One region of the Massilia sp. BGA-UO-ETr-WB1 genome, then DNA from elsewhere that is predicted to be linked to it. Evidence: predicted binding sites of a transcription regulator. Region 1 holds the regulator's gene; the other holds the start of a gene.
The links. Region 1 encodes LexA, which represses DNA repair genes until DNA is damaged. Its sites were predicted from a motif close to ACTGTATNNNNATACAGT; they were not measured.
Positions count from the first base shown of each region.

Region 1 (10,665 bases):
CGTGCTGGCGCATGAAATCCAGACCGCCACTACCGGCCTGAACCTGGACCCGGACGCCATCTTCAAGGCCGTCACCGTGCTGCACCGCCGCGTCAAGGGCGGCTACGCCGCCGTGGCGCAGATCGCCGGCGTCGGCCTGCTGGCTTTCCGCGACCCGAACGGCATCCGCCCGCTGTGCCTGGGCATCAATGAAACCGAGCAGGGCACCGAATACCTGATCGCCTCCGAATCGGTGGCGCTGGAAGGCATGGGCTTCCGCTTCGTGCGCGACGTGGAGCCGGGCGAGGCCATCTTCATCGACGCCGACAAGCAGCTGCACGCGCGCCAGTGCGCCGACAACCCGCAGCTCAATCCTTGCGTGTTCGAATTCGTCTACCTGGCCCGTCCGGACTCCGTGATCGACGGCGCCTCGGTGTATGCCACCCGCCTGAAGATGGGCGAGTACCTGGCCGACAAGATCAAGCGTGAAATCCCGGACGGCGAGATCGACGTGGTGATGCCGATCCCGGACTCGTCGCGTCCGGCCGCGATCCAGCTGGCGCTGCGCCTGGGCGTGGAATACCGCGAAGGCTTCATCAAGAACCGCTACATCGGCCGCACCTTCATCATGCCGGGCCAGGCGGCGCGCAAGAAATCCGTGCGCCAGAAGCTGAACGCCATCCCGCACGAGTTCAAGGGCAAGAACGTGCTGCTGGTGGACGACTCCATCGTGCGCGGCACCACCTCGCGCGAGATTGTGCAGATGGCGCGCGACTCCGGCGCCAAGAAAGTGATCTTCGCTTCGGCCGCGCCGCCGGTGATCTACCCGAACGTGTACGGCATCGACATGCCGACGCGCGACGAGCTGATCGCCTACGGCCGCACCACCGAGGAAGTGTGCAAGGAAATCACCGCCGACTACCTGGTGTACCAGGACATCGACGCGCTGAAACAGTCGATCACCGACGTGAATCCGAAGCTGACCAAGTTCGAAGCGTCGTGCTTCGACGGCATCTACGTCACCGGCGACGTGTCGCCGGACTACCTGGACAAGCTGGAATACAACCGCCACAACCCGAAACCGGCTGCGGCGGAGGATACCGGCCGCACCCAGTTGAACCTGAACGCAGCGACCGCCGAAGGCTGATGTCGCAGCCCGGTGCCCCACGGCACCGGGCTTTTTTTTGACCGAAGATCATGACAGAAAAGAAAAATTACGGTTTCACCACCACCATCCTGCACAACGACCGCCAGAAGGGCATCGAGCACGGCTCGCTGCACAAGCCGGTGCACACCTCGGTGGCCTTCGGCTACGGCGACGCGCGCCAGCTGGCCTCGGTGTTCCAGGGCAAGGAGCCGGGCTTCCGCTATGGCCGCCAGGGCAATCCCACCGTGTCGGCGCTGGAAGACAAGGTGAACAAGATGGAGCAGGGCGTGGCCACCTTGTGCTTCGCCACCGGCATGGGCGCCATCGGCGCCGTGTTCCAGGCGCTGCTGCGCGCGGGCGACCACGTGGTGTCGTCGTCCTTCCTGTTCGGTAACACCAACTCGCTGTGGCAAACCGTGGCGGGGCAGGGCGTGGCGGTCGATTTCGTCGACGCCACCGACGTGGCCAATGTGACGGCCGCCATCCAGCCGAATACCCGCATCGTGTTCGTCGAAACCATTGCCAACCCGCGTACGCAAGTGGCGGACCTGAAGCGGATCGGCGAGCTGTGCCAGGAGCGCGGCATCCTCTACATCGTCGACAACACGATGACCACGCCGTATCTCTTCCTGCCGAAGTCGGTGCACGCCGGCCTGGTGGTCAACGCGCTGACCAAGTCGATCTGCGGCCACGGCAATGCGCTGGGCGGCAGCCTGACCGACACCGGCGCCTACGACTGGACGCGGTTCCCGAACATTTTCGAGAACTACAAGAAGGCGGCGCCGGCGCAGTGGGGCATCACGCAGATCCGCGCCAAGGGCTTGCGCGACTTCGGCGCCTCGCTGGGGCCGGAGGCGGCGCACCACATCGCGGTCGGCGCCGAAACGCTGGCGCTGCGCATGGAGCGCACCTGCGCCAACGCCAAGGCGCTGGCCGAACTGCTGGAATCGGACGAGCGCGTGGCGGCGGTGTACTACCCGGGCCTGAAGTCGCATCCGCAGCACGCCATCTCGGCGGAGCTGTTCCGCGCGCATGGTTCGCTGCTGAGCTTTGAGCTGAAGGACGGCATCGATTGCTTCGATTTCCTGAACCGCCTGAAGCTGGCGGTGCCGGCCTCCAACCTGGGCGACACGCGCACGCTGATCATCCCGGTGGCGCACACCATCTTCTACGAGATGGGCGCGGAGCGCCGGGCGTCGATGGGGATTGCGGAATCGCTGATACGCGTGTCGGTCGGCATCGAGGACACGGCTGATTTGCTAGAAGACTTCAGCTGCGCGCTGGAAGCCTGCTAAGCGCAGGCGGCGTTACCAGGGCTGCGCGCCTTCCATGTGATATGGATGGCGCCAGCCCGGCAGCGCCGCGATGCGGTCCAGCCAGGCCTGCACGCGCGGCGGGTAGCCGACGTTGGCCTGCTCCGGCCAGTACATATAGCCGCAGATGGAAAAGTCGGCCATGCTGACGTGGTCGTCGAGCAGGAAGGCGCGGCCGTCGGACAGTTCTTCCTCCAGGCGTTCGATGTCGGCGTTGAAGCGGTTGCGGAACCACGGCAGCACGGTGCCGGCGTAGGCCGCCGGATCGAACTTCTGCCCATAGCGCAGGTGCGCCATCGAGAAGCCGATGCGGTTGGCCTCCCAGAACAGCCATTCGCGCACGCGCTCCAGGCGCTGCTGCGTTTCGCCGCCAAACGCTGTCAGGTGTTCGGCCAGGTGCAGCAGGATGGCGTTCGACTGCACGTAGGCCTGGCCGTCATGCACCAGCAGCGGCACTTCGCAGTACCTGGACAGGCTGCGGAAAGGCTCGGGGCGCCCGGCGCGCTCCAGGCGCAGGTCAATCTCTTCATACTCGTGCGGCACCTTGGCCACTTCCATGGCCAGCTTCACCTTGTAGCTGTGGCCGGACTCGCAATTGCCGTAGAGTTTGAAAGCACCCATTGTTGCTCTTTCTTAGTGCCAGCTGCGCAGCAGGCCGACCGCCAGTCCTTCCAGCGCGAACTCGTCCGCCTCCGGATTGACGGTGATTACTTTGAAATCCGGATTTTCAGGAAACAACTCGATGGTGGAGCCGGTCTTCTGGTAGCGCTTGACCGTCACTTCGTTGCCGATGCGGGCCACGACGATCTGGCCGTTCTTGGCGCTGTCCACCTTTTTGACGGCCAGCAGGTCGCCGTCCATGATGCCGATGTCGCGCATCGATTCGCCGCGCACCTTGAGCAGGAAGTCGGGCTTGGCGGAAAACAGGGCGGGGTCCACGCTGTAGCTGGTTTCCAGGTTTTCCTGGGCCAGGATGGGCGAACCGGCGGCCACGCGGCCGATCAGCGGCAGCGACATCATGTTGGACGCGGCGGCGGCGGCCGCATTGGCCACCTTGGTGGCGGCGCTTTCGGCATGCGCGCCCAGCAGGCGGATGCCGCGCGAGGTGCCGGCCGCGATCTCGATGGCGCCCTTGCGCGCCAGCGCCTGCAGGTGCTCCTCGGCGGCGTTGGCCGATTTGAAGCCCAGTTCGTTGGCGATCTCGGCGCGGGTGGGCGGGAAGCCGGTATTGTCGATGGCATCCTTGATCAGATTAAGGATTTGTTCCTGGCGTGCGGTGAGCTTGATCATGGTGCGTTTCGCTCTGAGAGCTGTGGATATAGACAGACTGTATTTTTGTACAGTGTGAGCGCTAATGCAAGGGATTTCATTGCTGCTCGCGAAATATTTTCACTTAGCGGCCGTCAAATACGTCATCCAGAGCGTCCGCACGCAGAATCTGCCCCTCCCAGCTGGCCAAGTCGGCCTTCGATGCCTGCTCGATACGCCGCGTAGTGTCCGGCGGCAGCGGACCGAACCGCAGCTTTAGCAGCCGCGTCAGTGCTTCCCGGTGTCCTGCCAGCAGGCCTTCTTCCCGGCCCTGTTCCCGGCCTTCCTCCCGGCCTTCCTCCCGGCCTTCTTCCCGGCCTATTGCGCGGCCCGCCTGACGCCCTTCCTCGAGGCCTTCCTCACGGGCCCTTTGCTTGTGCATCTTGATGATGAGATTTTCGAATGGCATAGTCATGCTCCTTTCAAGCTCAACAACTTTCGCACCCAACTGTTGCTGAAGCGGCGCGGGTATTGCCATCATCCAGTCTAGTACATCGAACAGGTCCAGGATGCGCTGCGTGCTCCATTGCCGTTCGTGCATCAGTGTGGCCAGCCTTGCTTTCCACTCGAAGCGCAGTTGGGGCTGGTGGCGCGTGTGCAGTGTCATGAGATGGGCCACGGTCAAGATCGCAAAGGCGTTATGGCTGGCTAGCAGTCTTTCCAGGTGCGGCCAGTAGTCCATCAGCTTGACGGTGGGGTAGTGGATACTGGTTTCGCAGCCGAGCGCAGTGTAGCCGAACCAGTCGGGCCGCCAGGCTGGGGAGGGGTCGGCCAGGATCACCAGCGTGGCGATGGGGCACTGGAAGCGGTCGTACAGGCGGTAGTGATAGGTGAAGATGCGCGCGGCGAATTCCATCTCGCGGCGGCGCTGGATCTCGAGATGAATGTAGAGCAGCTGATGCGCGCCGTCCCGCCCGCGCACTTGCACCAGCTTGTCGAGCCGCCTGCGGCCCAGGCTGGCGTCGCGCGCGATCTGCGACAGTTCCTGGTCCAGGAAGCTGTAGCCCAGTTTCCAGTCGATGGCGTCGTGCGCCTGGGGGAAGAAGAAAGCCATGAATTCGCGGAAATAGCGCATCACGGCGGTCTTCCATGGGGTGTCGTAGTCGTCGGCGGGCGGTTCCATGGCTGGTAGCATGCGCGCAGCCGGGGTGGCCGGCTTTGCGCGGGGTCAAGGCGGGCTGCTGCTTGATTTTTCAGCGGAAAGGCGCTATAGTCGCGGGCTTACCTCTTCCCACACCCGTCTTGACGCCGGGGTGGGCTATATTCACAGTCCTTAAGGGAGTTTTCATGCGTCACTATGAAATCGTATTTATCGTCCATCCGGACCAAAGCGAGCAAGTGCCCGCGATGATCGAACGTTACAAAGCCAGCGTGACCTCGCGCGGCGGTAACGTACATCGCGTGGAAGATTGGGGCCGCCGTCAAATGGCTTACTCGATCCAGAAACTGGCTAAAGCACACTACATCTGCATGAACATCGAGTGCGACAACGAGACCCTGGTCGAGCTGGAAACCGCATTCAAATTCAATGATGCCGTGCTGCGTCACCTGACCGTGAAAATGAAGAAAGCGGAAACCGCTCCTTCGCCGATGATGAAGTCGGTACAACGTGAAGACGCGGCCAAGAGCCATCGCGCCGAAGCACAAGCAGCTGCAGCGGCCTAATCGGCCAGTCGAGTATTGACCAGGAACTGAACTGAACCAGCTACAGGTAACCGCCCTCATCACCGAACGGGACACCATCAGGTACACCCCGGCCGGCATGCCGATTGTCACTGCAACCTTGCAGCACAGTTCGCAGCAGATGGAGGCAGGCATCGCCCGCCTCACCGAATTCGAAGTCCCGGCCCTGGCGGCAGGGGATCTGGCAAAACGGTTCGAAGCGGCGCCCCTGGGTGGTGTTTATCGGTTCACAGGATTCCTGGCCAAGAAAAACCGCAATAGCAGAAGCCTGGTGTTTCACATCATTGATTTTAGTTTATTAGATACAGGAGCCTAAAATGGCATTCGGTAAAAAGTTCGACAAAAACAAGCTCAAGCTGAAAGAAAAGCGCAAGCAACAGAATCCTCTGTTCAAACGTAAGAAGTTCTGCCGCTTCACCGCTGCAAACGTTGAGCAAGTGGACTACAAAGACGTAGACACGCTGAAAGATTTCGTCCAGGAAAACGGCAAGATCATGCCAGCACGCCTGACCGGTACCAAGGCGCACTACCAGCGTCAAGTTGACACCGCCATCAAGCGCGCTCGCTACCTGGCCCTGCTGCCGTACACCGATCTGCACCACGCTTAATTAGCGCAGTCAGATTAGAAACTGGAGAGAACTATGCAAATCATTCTGTTGGAAAAAGTTGTTAACGTCGGCAACCTGGGCGACGTGGTTAAGGTCAAGGACGGCTACGCACGTAACTTCCTGATCCCGCAAAAGCTGGCCCGCCGCGCCACCACCGCCGCTGTGGCTGAATTCGAAGCCAAGCGCGCCGAACTGGAAAAAGCTGCTGCCGTTAAACTGGCTGCCGCTCAAGCCCAAGGCGAGAAACTGAACGGCATGACCGTGACCGTTTCGCAAAAAGCCGGTGTTGACGGCCGCCTGTTCGGTTCCGTGACCAACTTCGACATCGCCGAAGCGCTGACCAAAGCTGGTTTCGCTGTTGAAAAGGCTGCCGTGCGCATGCCTAACGGCCCGCTGAAAGTCACCGGCGAGCACGCCGTTTCGGTATCGCTGCACACCGACGTAGTGGTCGACGTGACCGTTGCCGTCGTTGGCGAAGCTGCCTAAGTTTAGTTGTAGAGAAATCTACGGATAGACTGTTGTACATATAGAAAAGCCGGGCTTGCCCGGCTTTTTTATTTTTTGCCCTTGCACCGAAGCAGGTATAATTCGCGCCATGAACACCCCCTCCGATCCACAGGTAGATTCGCTACGCATTCCGCCGCATTCCATCGAAGCAGAACAGTCCGTCATCGGCGGCCTGCTGCGCGACAATGCCGCGTTCGACCGTATCGCGGATTTCATGAATCCCGACGACTTCTACCGCTATGATCACCGCATCATCTTCGAACAGATCGTCCGCCTGATCAACGGCTCCAAGCCGGCCGACGTGCTGACCGTGTTCGAAGCGCTGTCCATGCTGGGCAAGGCGGACGAGGTGGGCGGCATGGCCTATCTGAACGCCATGGCGCAAAACACGCCATCGGCCGCCAACATCCGCCGCTACGCCGAGATCGTGCGCGACCGCGGCATCCTGCGCCAGCTGATCACCGTGGCCGACGAGATTTCCGGCCAGGCCTTCAGCCCGCAGGGCAAAGAGGTCAAGCAGATGCTGGACGAGGCCGAATCGAAGATCTTCGCCATCGCCGAGCAGGGCGCGCGCGGCGCGCAAGGCTGGCTGGCGGTGCAGCCGCTGCTGACCCAGGTGGTCGAGCGCATCGACGAGCTGTACTCGCGCGACAATTCCAGCGAAATCACCGGCGTGCCGACCGGCTTCATCGACCTGGACCGCATGACTTCCGGCCTGCAGCCGGGCGACCTGGTGATCGTGGCCGGCCGTCCGTCGATGGGCAAGACCGCGTTCTCGGTCAACATCGGCGAGAACGTGGCGGTCGACGCCGGCCTGCCGGTGGCCATCTTCTCGATGGAGATGGGCGGCACCCAGCTGGCCATGCGTATGCTGGGCTCGGTGGGCATGCTGGACCAGCACCGCCTACGTACCGGCAAACTGAACGACGAGGACTGGCCGCGCCTGACCAACGCGATCCAGAAGATGAACGACGCCCAGGTGTTCATCGATGAAACGCCGGCGCTGAACCCGATCGAGATGCGGGCCCGCGCGCGCCGCCTGTCGCGCCAGTGCGGCAAGCTCGGCCTGATCATCGTCGACTACCTGCAGCTGATGCAGGGCAGCAAGCCGGGCGACAACCGCGCCTCCGAGATTTCCGAAATCTCGCGCTCGCTCAAGGGCCTGGCCAAGGAACTGCACTGTCCCGTCATCGCGCTGTCGCAGCTGAACCGTTCGCTGGAACAGCGCCCCAACAAGCGCCCGGTGATGTCGGACTTGCGCGAGTCCGGCGCTATCGAACAGGATGCGGACGTCATCATCTTCCTGTACCGCGACGAAGTCTACAACCCCGACTCGCCCGAAAAAGGCACGGCCGAGATCATTATCGGCAAGCAGCGTAACGGTCCGATCGGCGCAATACGACTGACCTGGATGGGCATGTACACCAAGTTCGGCAATTACAGCGGTGCACTGACGACCTACCAGGGCGACTAAGCTTTACCTTCCCCCGCAGTACCCGTAACTTTTCTAAGGCCGCCGCCTGGCGGCTGCCTGCAGTAATGATGATTCTTGATTGGAGATTGATATGTTTGGACGCCTGATGCCCACCGAGGGCAAGTTTTTTGATCTGTTCAACCAGCACGCCGACCTGTGCGTCAAAGGCGCCAAGGAAATGCTGGCCCTGATGACCAACTTCGACGACCTGGAAAACCGCGTGCACGCGATCGAGGGCATCGAGAAGCAGGCCGACAAGATCACCTACGCCACGGTGGACATGCTGCACAAGACCTTCATCACCCCGATCGACCGCGACGACATCCACAAGCTGATCACCAAGATGGACGACATCCTGGACCTGATGGAAGACGCCGGCCAGACCGTGTCGCTGTACGACCTGCACTCGGTCACGCCGGAAGCCAAGCGCCTGGCCGAACTGGTGCTGGCCTGCACCGAGAAGGTCCGCGAAGCGGTGGCCCTGCTGCACAACATGGACAACTCGCGCCAGATCGTCGCCATCTGCGAAGAGATCGACCGCCTGGAATCGGACGCCGACCATGTGATGCGCGCCGCCATGTCCAAGCTGTTCCGCGACGAGCCGGACGTGCGCAACCTGATCAAGATGAAAGCCATCTACGAAATCCTGGAAACGGTCACCGACCGCTGCGAAGACGTGGCCAACATCATCGAAGGCATCGTTGTCGAAAACGCGTAAGCCGTGCTGTCCTGAAAAGAACTGAAAAGAACAATCCATGCAAACCCTACAAATCAGCATCTACGCGCTGTGCCTGTTGATCTTCCTGGCGCTGGTGTTTGACTTCATGAACGGCTTCCACGACGCCGCCAATGCGATCGCCACCGTGGTCTCGACCGGCGTGCTGAAGCCGCAGTCGGCCGTGGCGATGGCCGCCTTCTTCAACTTCATCGCCATCTTCGTGGTGGGGCTGAAGGTCGCCACCACCATCGGCAAGGGCACCATCGATCCCACCGTGGTCGACCATTACGTCATCTTCGGCGCCCTGGTCGGCGCCATCGCCTGGAACCTGATCACCTGGTACTACGGCATCCCGTCGTCCTCGTCGCACGCGCTGATCGGCGGCCTGGTGGGCGCGGCGGTGGCCAAGTCCGGCACCGGCGCGCTGATCTCCGGCGGCCTGATCAAGACCGTCACCTTCATCGTCGTCGCGCCGCTGCTGGGCTTCGTGCTCGGCTCGCTGATGATGCTGCTGGTGTCGTGGATCTTCGTGCGCACCACGCCGCGCAAGGTCGACACCTGGTTCCGCCGCCTGCAGATGGCGTCGGCGGCCGCCTACAGCCTCGGCCACGGCGGCAACGACGCGCAGAAAACCATGGGCATCATCTGGATGCTGCTGATCGCCTCCGGCCACGTGGCCGCGACCGATACGGCGCCGCCGACCTGGGTCATCGTGGCCTGCTACGGCACCATCAGCTTCGGCACGCTGTTCGGCGGCTGGCGCATCGTCAAGACCATGGGCCAGAAGATCACCAAGCTGAAGCCGGTGGGCGGCTTCTGCGCCGAAACCGGCGGCGCCATGACGCTGTTCGTGGCCACCGCCATGGGCGTGCCGGTGTCCACCACCCACACCATCACCGGCGCCATCGTCGGCGTGGGCTCGGCGCAGAAAATGTCGGCGGTGCGCTGGGGCGTGGCGGGCAACATCGTGTGGGCCTGGATCTTCACCATCCCGGCCTCGGCCTTCGTGGCGGCGATCGCCTGGTGGGTCGGCAAGCACATCATGTAATACCGGAAGGACAGGAAAGGGAGCTGCGGCTCCCTTTTTTTTCGCCCCGGCCGCGGCTGCTAGAATACGGGTATGTCTTCGATCCTCGCTCTTCTGCGCCGCCTGCGGCCCGACAATTTCACGCTCGCCCTGCTGCTCACTGTCGCCATTGCCAGCTTCCTGCCTGCCGCCGGCCGCGTCGCCGAGGGCTTCGGCCTGGTCACCACGGTGGCCATCGGCGCGCTGTTCTTCCTGCACGGCGCCAAGCTGCCGCGCGACGCCATCGTGGCGGGCATGACGCACTGGCGCCTGCACCTGCTGGTGCTGTGCTGCACCTTCGTGCTGTTTCCGCTGCTGGGCCTGCTGCTCAAGCCGCTGGCGCTGACGGTGCTCACGCCCGACCTGTACCTGGGCATGCTGTTCCTGTGCATGCTGCCGTCCACCGTGCAGTCCTCGATCGCGTTCACCGCCGTCGGGCGCGGCAACGTCGCGGCCGCCGTGTGCAGCGCCTCGGCGTCCAACTTCCTTGGCATCTTCCTCACGCCGCTGCTGGTCAGCGCACTGGTGGTGCACGGCCCGGCGGGCAAGTCCTCGGCCGATGCGGTGCTGTCCATCGTGCTGCAGCTGCTGCTGCCCTTCATCGCTGGCCAGCTGTTGCGGCCCTGGATCGGCGCCTGGGTGGACCGCCGCAAGCCGATGCTGAAGTACGTGGACCAGGGCGCCATCCTGCTGGTGGTCTACACGGCGTTCAGCCAGGCCGTCAGCGAGGGGCTGTGGCTCAAGACCGGCGTGCCGGCGCTGCTGGCGCTGACGCTGCTGTGCTGCCTGCTGCTGGCGGTGGTGCTGACGCTGACGGGCTGGCTCAGCCGCCGGCTCGGCTTCTGCCGGGAGGACGAGGTGA
Region 1 is NZ_JCAQOT010000025.1:116,004-126,668, forward strand. It holds gene purF (amidophosphoribosyltransferase) at 1-1,126, shown strand, start outside; gene AC56DV_RS18675 (cystathionine gamma-synthase family protein) at 1,177-2,421, shown strand; gene AC56DV_RS18680 (glutathione S-transferase family protein) at 2,434-3,060, opposite strand; gene lexA (transcriptional repressor LexA) at 3,073-3,729, opposite strand; gene AC56DV_RS18690 (RpnC/YadD family protein) at 3,833-4,870, opposite strand; gene rpsF (30S ribosomal protein S6) at 5,035-5,412, shown strand; gene priB (primosomal replication protein N) at 5,444-5,746, shown strand; gene rpsR (30S ribosomal protein S18) at 5,748-6,038, shown strand; gene rplI (50S ribosomal protein L9) at 6,072-6,524, shown strand; gene AC56DV_RS18715 (replicative DNA helicase) at 6,634-8,019, shown strand; gene AC56DV_RS18720 (DUF47 domain-containing protein) at 8,111-8,737, shown strand; gene AC56DV_RS18725 (inorganic phosphate transporter) at 8,775-9,785, shown strand; gene AC56DV_RS18730 (bile acid:sodium symporter family protein) at 9,858-10,665, shown strand, end outside.

Region 2 (10,665 bases), 260 kb from region 1:
TTACCTGATCCGCAAGGCGCACGCGCCGGACCAGCTGTCCACGCTGGAGGCCACCGCGTATGCGCTGGCCCAGCTGGAAAACGACGAGGAAAAGTTCGCGCCGCTGATCGCGGCGTTCGACGGCTTCGTGGCGCAGCAGCAGGGCTATGCGCGGGCCGGGCAGGGGGACTAACTGAGCAGCTTCAGCCCCGGCGGCAGCGCCTCGCCCAGCATGCGCTTCTCCATGGCCTGGTCGAGCTGCACCACTTCGCGCACCATGGCGCTCCAGGCTGCCGGGGCGCGCGTCGCTTCCATGCGCTGCAGGATCTGCGCGCGCAATTCTTCGCTGATGTCGCGCGTGCGGTCGCCCGTCATGCGCGCCAGGTGGGCGGCGGCGAAGCCGGCCGGCTCCACCTTCTTCCAGTCCAGCGTGAGCAGCACCGCCAGCCACTGCTCAACCGCCTCGGCCGGCGCCACGTCGTGCGCGCTGCCGTGGAAGGGCTGGCGCGAACCGACGCGGCCCAGCGCCCACAGGAAGCGGCCCAGCGCCGCGTCGGCCTTGTCGGCTTTGGCGGCCGACGCCGTGGCGAGCTGCCGCACCTGGCCCAGCAGCCATTCGCCGATCTCGCCCTTGTAGGCGGACGGTATGCGTTCCAGCGACGCGCCCAGGCGCAGCATGTCTTCCTCGCTGCCGTTTACCAGCGTGACGGGCCGGCGGCCGCGTTCCTGTTCGTCGGCTTGCAGGTTGAAGGCGAAATCGTCCAGCAGGCGCAGTTGCTGGGTGGCGTCCAGCCCGCCGGACACGCGGCGCCACAAGGTCCACCACTCCGAGCAGGCCTGGCTGTCCTTGTGGTACTGCAGGCCGCTGTCGAACATGGCCCACAGCTGTTCGATGCGCCATTCGTCCAGCGCGTGGCCGAAGCCGGGGCGCAGGCAGTAGCCGGCCAGGTTGAGCCAGGCGCGTTCGTGTTCGGCCGAGCGGCGGCGGCCCTTGGCGCGCTGCAGCAGCGCGTCGAACAGATGGCGCAGCAGCGGCGTGGGCCAGGACTCGCGCGCGCCCAGCAGATGGTCGAGCTGGCGGCCCAGCTGGCGCACTTCCTTGCTGTCCACCTGCTGCGCGCGGCTGCCGAAGATGCGGTCGATTTTCTCCAGCGCGTCCTTGTAGCGCGGCGGCAGGATGATTTCGTCGGCGCCGTCTTCGGCCGAGGGGGCGCCGTGGCCGCGCAGCTGGAATTCGAGCAGCCAGCGTTGCGGCTTGCCGCCTTCGTTGGCCACGCAGTGCACCTCCAGCGTGCCTACTTCGCTCAGCGAGGCGGCCAGCTGCACCGGGATCTCCTTGCGGGCGGCCGCGTCGCCGCTGTCGCGCAGCACGGTGGCGATGGGCGGCAGGCGCACATAGGAAGACGGGTCGAGTTCCACCAGTTCGCCGGCGCGCGGCGCGGCGCCCGCGTCGGCGGTCGAGGAAACGATGTGGAAGCGCACCGGCCGGCCCAGGCGCAGCGCGAAGGTGCGTTCGGCAAGGCGTACTTCGCTGCCGGTTTCGGCGCCGCGCGGCAGGATGCAGACCGCGCGGCGGCCTGGGCGGGGGCGCTGCGCGGATTCGGCTCCGGCGTCGGCTTCGGGCGCTGCGGCCGCGCCGCGGGCGTTGGCCGTGTCGCCGTCGAGCAGCAGGAAGTAGGAGCGCGGGGAGCCGCCGCCGATGGTGGGCGCGCGGCCTTGCTTGCCGATGGCGTAGGCCACGCCGCCGCGCGCCACCGCCACGTCCGGATTGTCGTTATGCAGAACCTGCACCGGCGCGCCGCGCCAGGCGGACAGCGTGGTCTCCAGCCGCTTCGCCAGCGCGTCGGCGCGGAACACGCCGCCGTTCAGCAGCAGCGTGTCAGGCACCGGCAGCGACGCATCGCCGCGCGCGTCGTCCATGCCGAGCGCCTCGCGCGCGGCGGCCGCGTGCTGGTGCAGGAAGCTGGACAGGTGGCGCGTGATGGCGGCGTCGCTGGCGTAGGGTAGGCCGAACTCCACGATGCCGCCGCGCGTGCGCCTGGCCTCCTCGTGCGCGCCGCCCATCGGGAAGAAGCCGTCCACCACCATGCGCTCGACTTCCTCGCGCGTCAGCTCCACCGAACGCGAACCGCCGATCAGCCTGGAGCCCGCGCCCAGCATGGTGACGGCCACGCTGTCCGGCGCATCGGTCGCCAGCAACTGTTCCTTGGCGGCGCGGCAGCGCTCCGTCAGCTGCGCCATGCGCGCCGCCGACAGCCGCGTGGCGGCGCCGCCGTCCGCGTCCCCGCCGGCCAGCCGCGCCTCCACCAGCCGCGCCAGCGCCAGGTCCATATTGTCGCCGCCGAGTATCAGGTGGTTGCCCACGCCGATGCGCGTCAGCACGGGGTCGCCGCCGCCGGCGGGCAGTTCCACCTTGATCAGACTGAAGTCCGTGGTGCCGCCGCCCACGTCGCACACCAGCACCAGCCGCGTTTGCGCCAGATCCTGCGCCAGGGTGGCGCGGTGCCGGTACAGCCAGTCGTAGAAAGCCGCCTGCGGCTCTTCCAGCAGGCGCAGCTTGGGCAAGCCGGCCATGCGCGCCGCTTCCAGCGTGAGCGCGCGCGCGCCCTCGTCGAAGGACGCCGGTATCGTCAGCACGATCTGCTGCTGTTCCAGCGGGTGCTTGGGGAAGCGCTGGTTCCACGCCGCGCGCAAATGCGCCAGGTAGCCGGCGCTGGCCGCCACCGGCGACACCTTGGCCACGTCGGCCGCCGCGCCCCACGGCAAAATGGCCGCCATGCGGTCCACATTGGAATGCGACAGCCAGCTCTTGGCGCTGGCCACCAGCCGTCCCGGCACCTGCGCGCCCAGCTTGCGCGCCAGGCGCCCGCCCGCCACTTCCGCCACGCCCGCCACGTCCGGCAGGCGCCACGGCAGTTGCAGCTCGCCCGCCGCCAGCTCGCCTTCGGCCGGGTGGTAGCGCAGCGACGGCAGCAGCGCCGCCGTGCCCACCTCGCCCGGCGCCACCAGCTGGTCGATGTCGAATAGCTTGACGTCGTCCGAGCCGGGGCCGGCGTAGGCCAGCACCGTGTTGGTGGTGCCGAGGTCGATGCTGACGAGGTATTGCTTCATGCGGCGGCGTTACTCGCTGGCGCCCGAGCGCACGTCGAACTCCACTTTCCAGCGCTGGCCATTGTCGTTGGAGACGGCCAGCAGCTCCAGCGTGCCCGATTCGGTGGCCTGCGCGTGCAGGCGCACCTGCACCACGTCGCCCGGCTGGCGGCCTTCCGGCGACAGCGTCATCTGGATGGCGTTCAGCTCCTGCAGTTCTTCAGGGCCCCAGAAGTCCAGCATGTCGCCGATCTGGTCCTGGCGGCGGGTGGACGAGCCGAAGAAGCGGAAGTCCACCGGCTCGCCGACCACCAGGCCGAACTCCTGGCCCGGCAGTTCCATCTCGCTGCCTTCCTCCATGCCGAACGGCGCCACGCACAGCGCCTGGATCGGCGGTTCCATGCCCGGGATGGCCGGCATCGACGACTCCACCGCCACGTAATAGGAGCGCGCCGTGCCGCCGCGAATGCGCACGCCGCTGCCGCGCCGCACGTAGCTGTAGTAGGCGGCGCCGCGCGCCACGGCCAGGTCCAGATCCGCGCCGCTCAGCATGCGGGCCGGCTCGGAGCCTTCCAGGTACAGCCAGTCGTTGATGGTGTCCATCACGCGCTTGGCCAGCAGTTCGGACTTGAACACGCCGCCGTTGAACAGCACGGCGGTCGGATGCAGGAACGTCGCGTCGGCGCTCTGCTTGCCTTCGTAGCCTTGCAGCTCGCTGGTGGCGCCCAGCTGGCGCGCCAGGAAGGACGCCAGGTGGCGCGTGACGGCGGCGTCCTGCGCATACGGCAGGCCAAGCTGCGTCAGGCCGGCGCGGGTGCGCACGGCAGGGCGGGCCGATGCTTCCACCTGCGGGAAGAAGCCGTCCAGGATGAACGTCGTCACTTCGGCGCGCGTCAGTTCGGTGCGGATCGAGCCGCCGATCAGTTTCGAGCCGCGGCTCGGCACCACGATAGGCCAGCTCTCCACGCTGGCGTCGGCCAGCAGGGCTTCCTTGGCGGCGCGGCAGCCGTAGGTGAGCGCCCGCAGCTGCCACGCGTCCAGCTGGGTGCCGTTGGCGGCCAGCTTGCGCGCCACCAGGTGTGCCAGCGCCAGGTCCATATTGTCGCCGCCCAGCAGGATATGGTCGCCCACGGCCACGCGGTGCGGTTCCAGCACGCCGTCGCGCTCCAGCACGGCGATCAGCGAGAAGTCGCTGGTGCCGCCGCCCACGTCCACCACCAGGATGATGTCGCCGGGTTTGACTTCCTTGCGCCAGCGGCCTTCGCTGCCCTGGATCCAGCTGTACAGCGCCGCCTGCGGCTCTTCCAGCAGGGTCAGCGCCTCGTAGCCTGCGGCCTTGGCCGCGTCGGCCGTCAGCTCGCGCGCGGCCGGGTCGAACGAGGCCGGGATGGTGACAGTGACGGCTTGCTGCGTGAACGGCGCGTCCGGGTGCGCCGCGTCCCACGCCTGGCGCAGGTGCGACAGGTAGCGGGTGGACGCTTCCAGCGGCGATACGCGCGTCACTTCTTCCGGCGCATCGTTCGGCAGGATGGCGGCGCGGCGGTCCACGCCGGGGTGGCACAGCCAGCTCTTGGCGCTGGACACCAGGCGGATCGGCGTGGTGGCGCCGCGGCTGCGCGCCATTTCGCCGGCCACGGCGGTTGGCGCTTCGCTTTCACCGTCAGCCTGCCATGGCAGCGCCAGCTGGCCCGGCGCCATTTCGTCCGGGTGCGGCAGGTACAGGAAGGACGGCAGCAGCGGCAGTTCCTCCACCGTGCCGGGCGCGGTCAGCTGCGGCACGCCGAGCACGGCTTGTGCGGTTTTCTCGCCGTCGCTGGCTTGCAGGTCCACATAGGACAATGCGCTGTGGGTGGTGCCAAGGTCGATGCCGATGGCGTAGCGCGGGGTGTTGTTCAGGTCGTCGTTCACAGTTCCACCTCCGCAGGGGCCAGTACTTTGGCGTCATGCGCCTCGGCCAGCTTCGGCAGGCGCACGCTGGTGGCGCGCCAGCCGCGATGGCTCAAGCTGCCCTTGAACGGGGCCTTGCCCACCACGTTGCCGGTCAGGCGCACGGCGGCCGCGTCGAAACCTTCTTCCAGCGTCACGCGCGTGCCTTCGGCTTCGGCGCGCACCGGCTCGATGGTGAAGTGCTCGCGCAGCACCTTGGCGCAGCCTTCGTGCACCACGCGCGCGGCGGCGCCGATGTCGGCGTCCGCGTAGGCGCTCAGGTTTTCCTGGGTGAAGTCGATCAGGCGCGCTTCGCGCTGCAGCAGGCTAAGCAGCTGCAGGGCGGCGTCCGGCGTGGCTTCGCGCAGGATCACCGGGGCCGGCGGCGCGGTGGGCGCGGCCGTCGGCGCCGCAGTAGGAGCGGCCGTAGGTGCAGCAGCAGGGGCTGCGGCCGGCGCGGCGGCGGTGGCGCCGGCCACGCGCGAGTTGATGCGCTGCAGGCGGGCGGCGAACTGCGGGTCCGACAGCGTGCGGAAGAAGGTGCCGAAGGCGAGCGCGATGCGGGCGCCAAGCGAAGGCAGGTTGTTGTTGGTATTGGTCATGTTGTGGTCGATTCGGGTCAAAAAGCAGCCCGCCGCAGCAGGGAGCGCGGCCATGGGCTGGCGGTGTTGGTGACATCGGATAGCGTGCGCGGCGCATCGGCGCCGGGCGCACGGCACCTGGAACAGTGCGCATGATACCAGCTAGCGGCCCGGCGGCGAAGCGCCGCCCCGCTGCCGGGCGGGGGCGGCGGGGCGGAAAAGGGTGGCAACGCAGGGGCGCACCGCCCCGCGTTATGCGAAAGCCGTTCCGGAACCGCTCAGAAGCGGACGAACTCGGCCTCGTCGAGCTCCTCCCTGGCGGGAGCGGCCGACGCGTACACATCCCGGTTGCGCACCACTTTCACGGCGGCCGGCTTGCGCGCAGGCGACGGGGCTTGGGCCTGGGCCTGCCGGCGCTGTTGCTGCGGCGCGGCGTTGACCTTGAAGAAGCCCATGGTCTGCTGGAGCTGCTCGGCCTGGCTGCTCATTTCCTCGGCGGTGGCCGCCAGCTCCTCCGAGCTGCTGGCGTTCTGCTGGGTGGTCTGGCTGAGCTGGTTGACCGCCGAATTGATCTGCGCCACGCCGGCCGACTGCTCCTCGGACGCGGCGGCGATTTCCTGCACCAGCCCCGACGTCTTCTTAATGTTGGGCACCATCTGTTCCAGCAGGACGCCGGCCCGCTCGGCCAGTTCCACGCTGCTGGTGGCCACTTCGCCGATCTCCTGCGCCGCCACCTGGCTGCGCTCGGCCAGCTTGCGCACCTCGGCCGCCACCACCGCGAAGCCCTTGCCGTGCTCGCCCGCGCGCGCCGCCTCGATGGCCGCGTTCAGCGCCAGCAGGTTGGTCTGGTAGGCGATGTCGTCGATGATGCCGATCTTGCGCGCGATCTGCTTCATCGCCGCCACGGTGGCGTCCACCGCCTCGCCGCCCTCGGTCGCTTCCTGCGAGGCCTTGGCCGCCATGCCGTCGGTGGCCTTGGCGTTGTCCGTGTTCTGGGCGATGGAGGAGGTCATCTGCTCGATGGACGCGCTGGTTTCCTCCACGCTGGCGGCCTGCTCGCTGGAAGCCTGCGACAGCGCCTGCGCCGTGGCGCTCACTTCCTCGGACGCGCTGGCCAGCGACTGGGCGCCGGAATTGACCTCCGTCACCACCTGCAGCAGCTTGGCCATGGTGTTGTTGGCGTATTCCTTCAGTTCCGCGAAGCTGCCCTCGTACTGCTTGTCGATAGTCTTGCTCAGATCACCGTCCGCCAGCGCGCCCATCACGCGCACCACGTCGTCTATGCTGGCGCCGGTGGTCACCATCAGCCGGTTCAGGCCTTCGCCCAGCTCCTTCTGGAAGCCCTGCAGCCCGGCCAGTTCCACGCGCGCCTGGAAGTCGCCCCGGTTGGCCGCCGCCACCACGCGCTGCTGGCCGTCGATCACCAGGCCCAGCTTCTCCACGGTGTTGTTGGCGTAGCGCTTCAGCTCGTCGAACGCGCCCTCGTAGGACTTGGTGATGGTCTTGCTCAGGTCGCCTTCCGACAGCGCGCCCATCACGCGCACCACGTCGTCTATGCTGGCGCCGGTGGTCACCATCAGCTGGTTCAGGCCTTCGCCCAGCTCCTTCTGGAAGCCGTGCAGCCCGTTGAGGTCGATGCGGCTGTCGAAGTTGCCCCTGTTGGCCGCTTCCACGGCCCGCTTCTGGCCCGAGATCACCTGGTTCAGCTTGGCGACCAGGTTGCGCATGGCGCGCAGCAGCTGGCCGGTTTCATCCTTGGAGCTGTCGTTGATTTCAATCGACAAGTCGCCCGCTTCCAGGCGCTCGGCCACCAGCACCGCCTGCCGGATCGGGCGCACGATGCTGAGCGTGATCCAGGCGGCAATGCCCACCGCCAGCACGATGGCGACCGCCGCCAGCACGATCACCAGCGTGCGCGTGGATTCATAGGTGGCGGTGGCGTCGTGGGCGGCCTTGTCCATCAGCTCGCCCTGCGATTTCGCCAGCGCTTCCAGCGCGGCCCAGAACACGTCGTTGGTGGGCACGAAATCGGTCTTCAAGAACTCGATGGCCGCCTTGCGGTCGGTCTTCACCAGCGCGTAGAAGGGCTCGTACTTGGCGGCCACCAGCTCGCGCTTGGCGACGATGTCCTTGTACATCTGCTTGCCGGCATCCGTGCTCAGCAGCTTCTGCACCTTGCCCAGGCCGTCGGTCATTTCGCTGCGGTTGGCATCGACCAGGCGCCGGTACTTGTCGACTTCGGCATCGCTGGTGGAGAGCAGGATGTTGCGCATCTGGCGCGCATTGTCCATGCTGTTGGTCAGCACGCCGTTGATCAGCACCACCTTGGCGTAATGTTCCTCGTAGATGACGCGGGTGCTTTCGTTGATGGTGCCCAGGCGCTGGACACTGATGATGGACAAAATGAGCAGCAGCACAACGACGCTGCCAAAGCCGAGGCCCAGGCGGGTGGCGATCTTCAGGTTTTTCAGCATGAGAATTCCCTGTCGGATTATCGGGTGACCTTGGTGATTATGCGCTGCCGCTTTGCGGCGGATTCTCTCCAATAATCACTGTTGCGCGGATGCGCCATGCGGCATAGAATACTGTATATGCGTACAGTATCGAGATAGCCATGGACGACGACGATTTTGAAGGCCAAGCCATGCTGCCGCCGGCGCCGCTGCGCGCGCGGAAAGGGCGCGGCGCGGTCAGCAATCTGCAGGGCCGCTACGAAGTCTATGGCCGCGAGCAGTTCGACGACGGCTGGGAGCAGGAGGGGGACGGGGAGGAGGGCGGCGAGCCGCGCGTGTGGAAGACGCATGTCACGGACGAAGTCGCCAAATCCATTCTCACGCGCAACAGTTCGCCGGACATCCCGTTCAGCGTGTCGCTCAACCCCTACCGGGGTTGCGAGCACGGCTGCATCTATTGCTTCGCGCGGCCCACGCACAGCTACCTGGGCTTGTCGCCCGGCATGGACTTCGAGAGCAAGATCTTCGCCAAGGTGAACGCGCCCGAGCTGCTGCGGCAGGAGCTGGCGCGGCCGTCCTACGTGCCGGAGCCGATCGCGCTGGGCGTCAACACGGACGCCTACCAGCCCTGCGAGCGCAGCCTGCGCATTACGCGGCGGGTGCTGGAGGTGCTGCACGAATGCGGGCATCCGGTGGGGCTGATCACCAAGTCGTCGCTGATCGAGCGCGACATCGACCTGCTGGCGGACATGGCGGCCAAGGGGCAAGCCTCGGCCGCGATCACCATCACCACGCTGGACCCGGCCATCGCCCGCACGCTGGAGCCGCGCGCGGCGGCCCCGGCGCGGCGCCTGCGCACCATCCGCATGCTGGCCGAGGCCGGCATTCCGGTGGGCGTCAGCATCGCGCCGGTGATCCCCTTCGTGACCGAGCCGGACCTGGAGCGGGTGATGGAAGCGGCCTTCGAAGCGGGCGCCATGCACGCCAACTACATCGTGCTGCGGCTGCCGTGGGAAGTGAACCCGCTGTTCCAGCAATGGCTGGAAGCGCACTTCCCGGACCGCGCCCAGCGCGTCATGAACCGCGTGCGCGACATGCGGGGCGGCAAGGACTACGACAGCGATTTCGGCAAGCGCATGAAAGGCGAGGGCGTGTGGGCCGACCTGATACGGCAGCGCGCCGAGAAAGCCATCCGCCGCTTCGGCATGGAAAAGCGCGGCAGCCGCTTCAGCCAGCTCGACGCCTCCCGGTTCAAGCGCCCGCTGGTGGTCCCTGCGCTGGGCGCCAAAGCCAGGGCCGCAGCCGCGGCGGGGCAGATGGATTTGTTCTGAGAGAGCGGCTTACGGCGCTTTGCGCGAGCAATTGCGGCCGGCGCGCTTTGCCACGTACAGGGCGGCGTCCGCGCGCGCGATCAGGTCATTCATGGATTCGCCGATGCGGTGCTCGGCGACGCCGGCGCTGATGGAGAGCCGGCGGCCGGCCAGGTTGCCGTCGAAGCGAAGTTCTTGCACCGCATTGCGGAAGCGTTCGGCGAATGCCAGGCAATCGTTGTCGCTGACGCCGGACTGGAAGATGGCAAATTCGTCGCCGCCGTAGCGTACCGCCACATCGACGCGGCGCGACAACTCGCCCAGCAGCTGGCCCACGCAGCGCAGCACGGCATCGCCGCTGAGGTGTCCGCACGCGTCGTTGATGTCTTTGAAGTGGTCTATATCGAACAGCAATAGAGCCAGCCGCGCCGACTCCTCGCGCTCGTGCAATTCGATCATGCGGGCCGCCGCATCTTCCATGTAGTAGCGCGTAAACAAGCCGGTCAGCGGATCGCGCGCGGCCAGCTGGTAATAGCGGCGCCGGTCCTCTTCCATCTCCGCGTAGCCGATTTGCGCCTGCTTCAAGTCGTCATAGGCAATCCGCAGTTCCTGGTTGGCGGCCAGCAGGCGCTGCTCGTGCTGATGTTCCAGCGTCACGTTCTGGTAGATCGTGACGAAGCCCTGGGCCTCGCCGTCTTCGCCGTGGATGACGCTGCCGGTGATGTCGAGCACCGTGCCGTCCGGCCGCGTGCGGGTGAAATGGTGGGGCTGGAACTGCTTGCTGAGTTGAATGCGCTCCTCGACTTGCCGTTCGGGATCGCCGGGCCCGAACTCTCCGCGCCGGGCGTTAAAGTAGAACAAGTCCTGCAGCGTTACGCCGGGACGCATGATGTCCGCCGTGAAATCCAACAGGTGACAGAACGCATCGTTCCAGAATCGCATCGTCAAGGCGCTGTCGATGATCGTCACGCCCACAGGCATGCACTGCATCGCTTGCACGAGCTCGTGAACGGTTAGTGGCGGAATACCGTATTGCGGAATACCATACATCGGGGGAGGCAGTTTCATAGCGGCGTCCTCAGATGGCCGAGCACGGCCGGTAAAGAGAGAATAGCAGCTTGTATACATGGAAAATGCACACATTCTCACGCTGCCGCCGGCTTGCTGCCTGCCGCAGCTTATTTGTTGCTGGCGATGAGCTCCAGCAGGTATTGCTCGATGGTGAAAACGTGGGCGTCGTGCTTGCCGAGTTCGCGCAGGGCGATGGCGAGGTGGGTCAGGTAATCGCTATTGGGGCCGCTGGGGCCGGCCGAGCGCGCGATGTGG
Region 2 is NZ_JCAQOT010000025.1:376,835-387,499, forward strand. It holds gene AC56DV_RS19800 (tRNA-uridine aminocarboxypropyltransferase) at 1-172, shown strand, start outside; gene AC56DV_RS19805 (Hsp70 family protein) at 169-3,090, opposite strand; gene AC56DV_RS19810 (Hsp70 family protein) at 3,100-4,977, opposite strand; gene AC56DV_RS19815 (DUF2760 domain-containing protein) at 4,974-5,597, opposite strand; gene AC56DV_RS19820 (methyl-accepting chemotaxis protein) at 5,855-8,050, opposite strand; gene AC56DV_RS19825 (PA0069 family radical SAM protein) at 8,191-9,360, shown strand; gene AC56DV_RS19830 (sensor domain-containing diguanylate cyclase) at 9,370-10,407, opposite strand; gene AC56DV_RS19835 (gamma-glutamylcyclotransferase) at 10,518-10,665, opposite strand, start outside.
Region 2: the regulator LexA is predicted to act here: its motif matches at 8,161-8,178, upstream of AC56DV_RS19825 (PA0069 family radical SAM protein).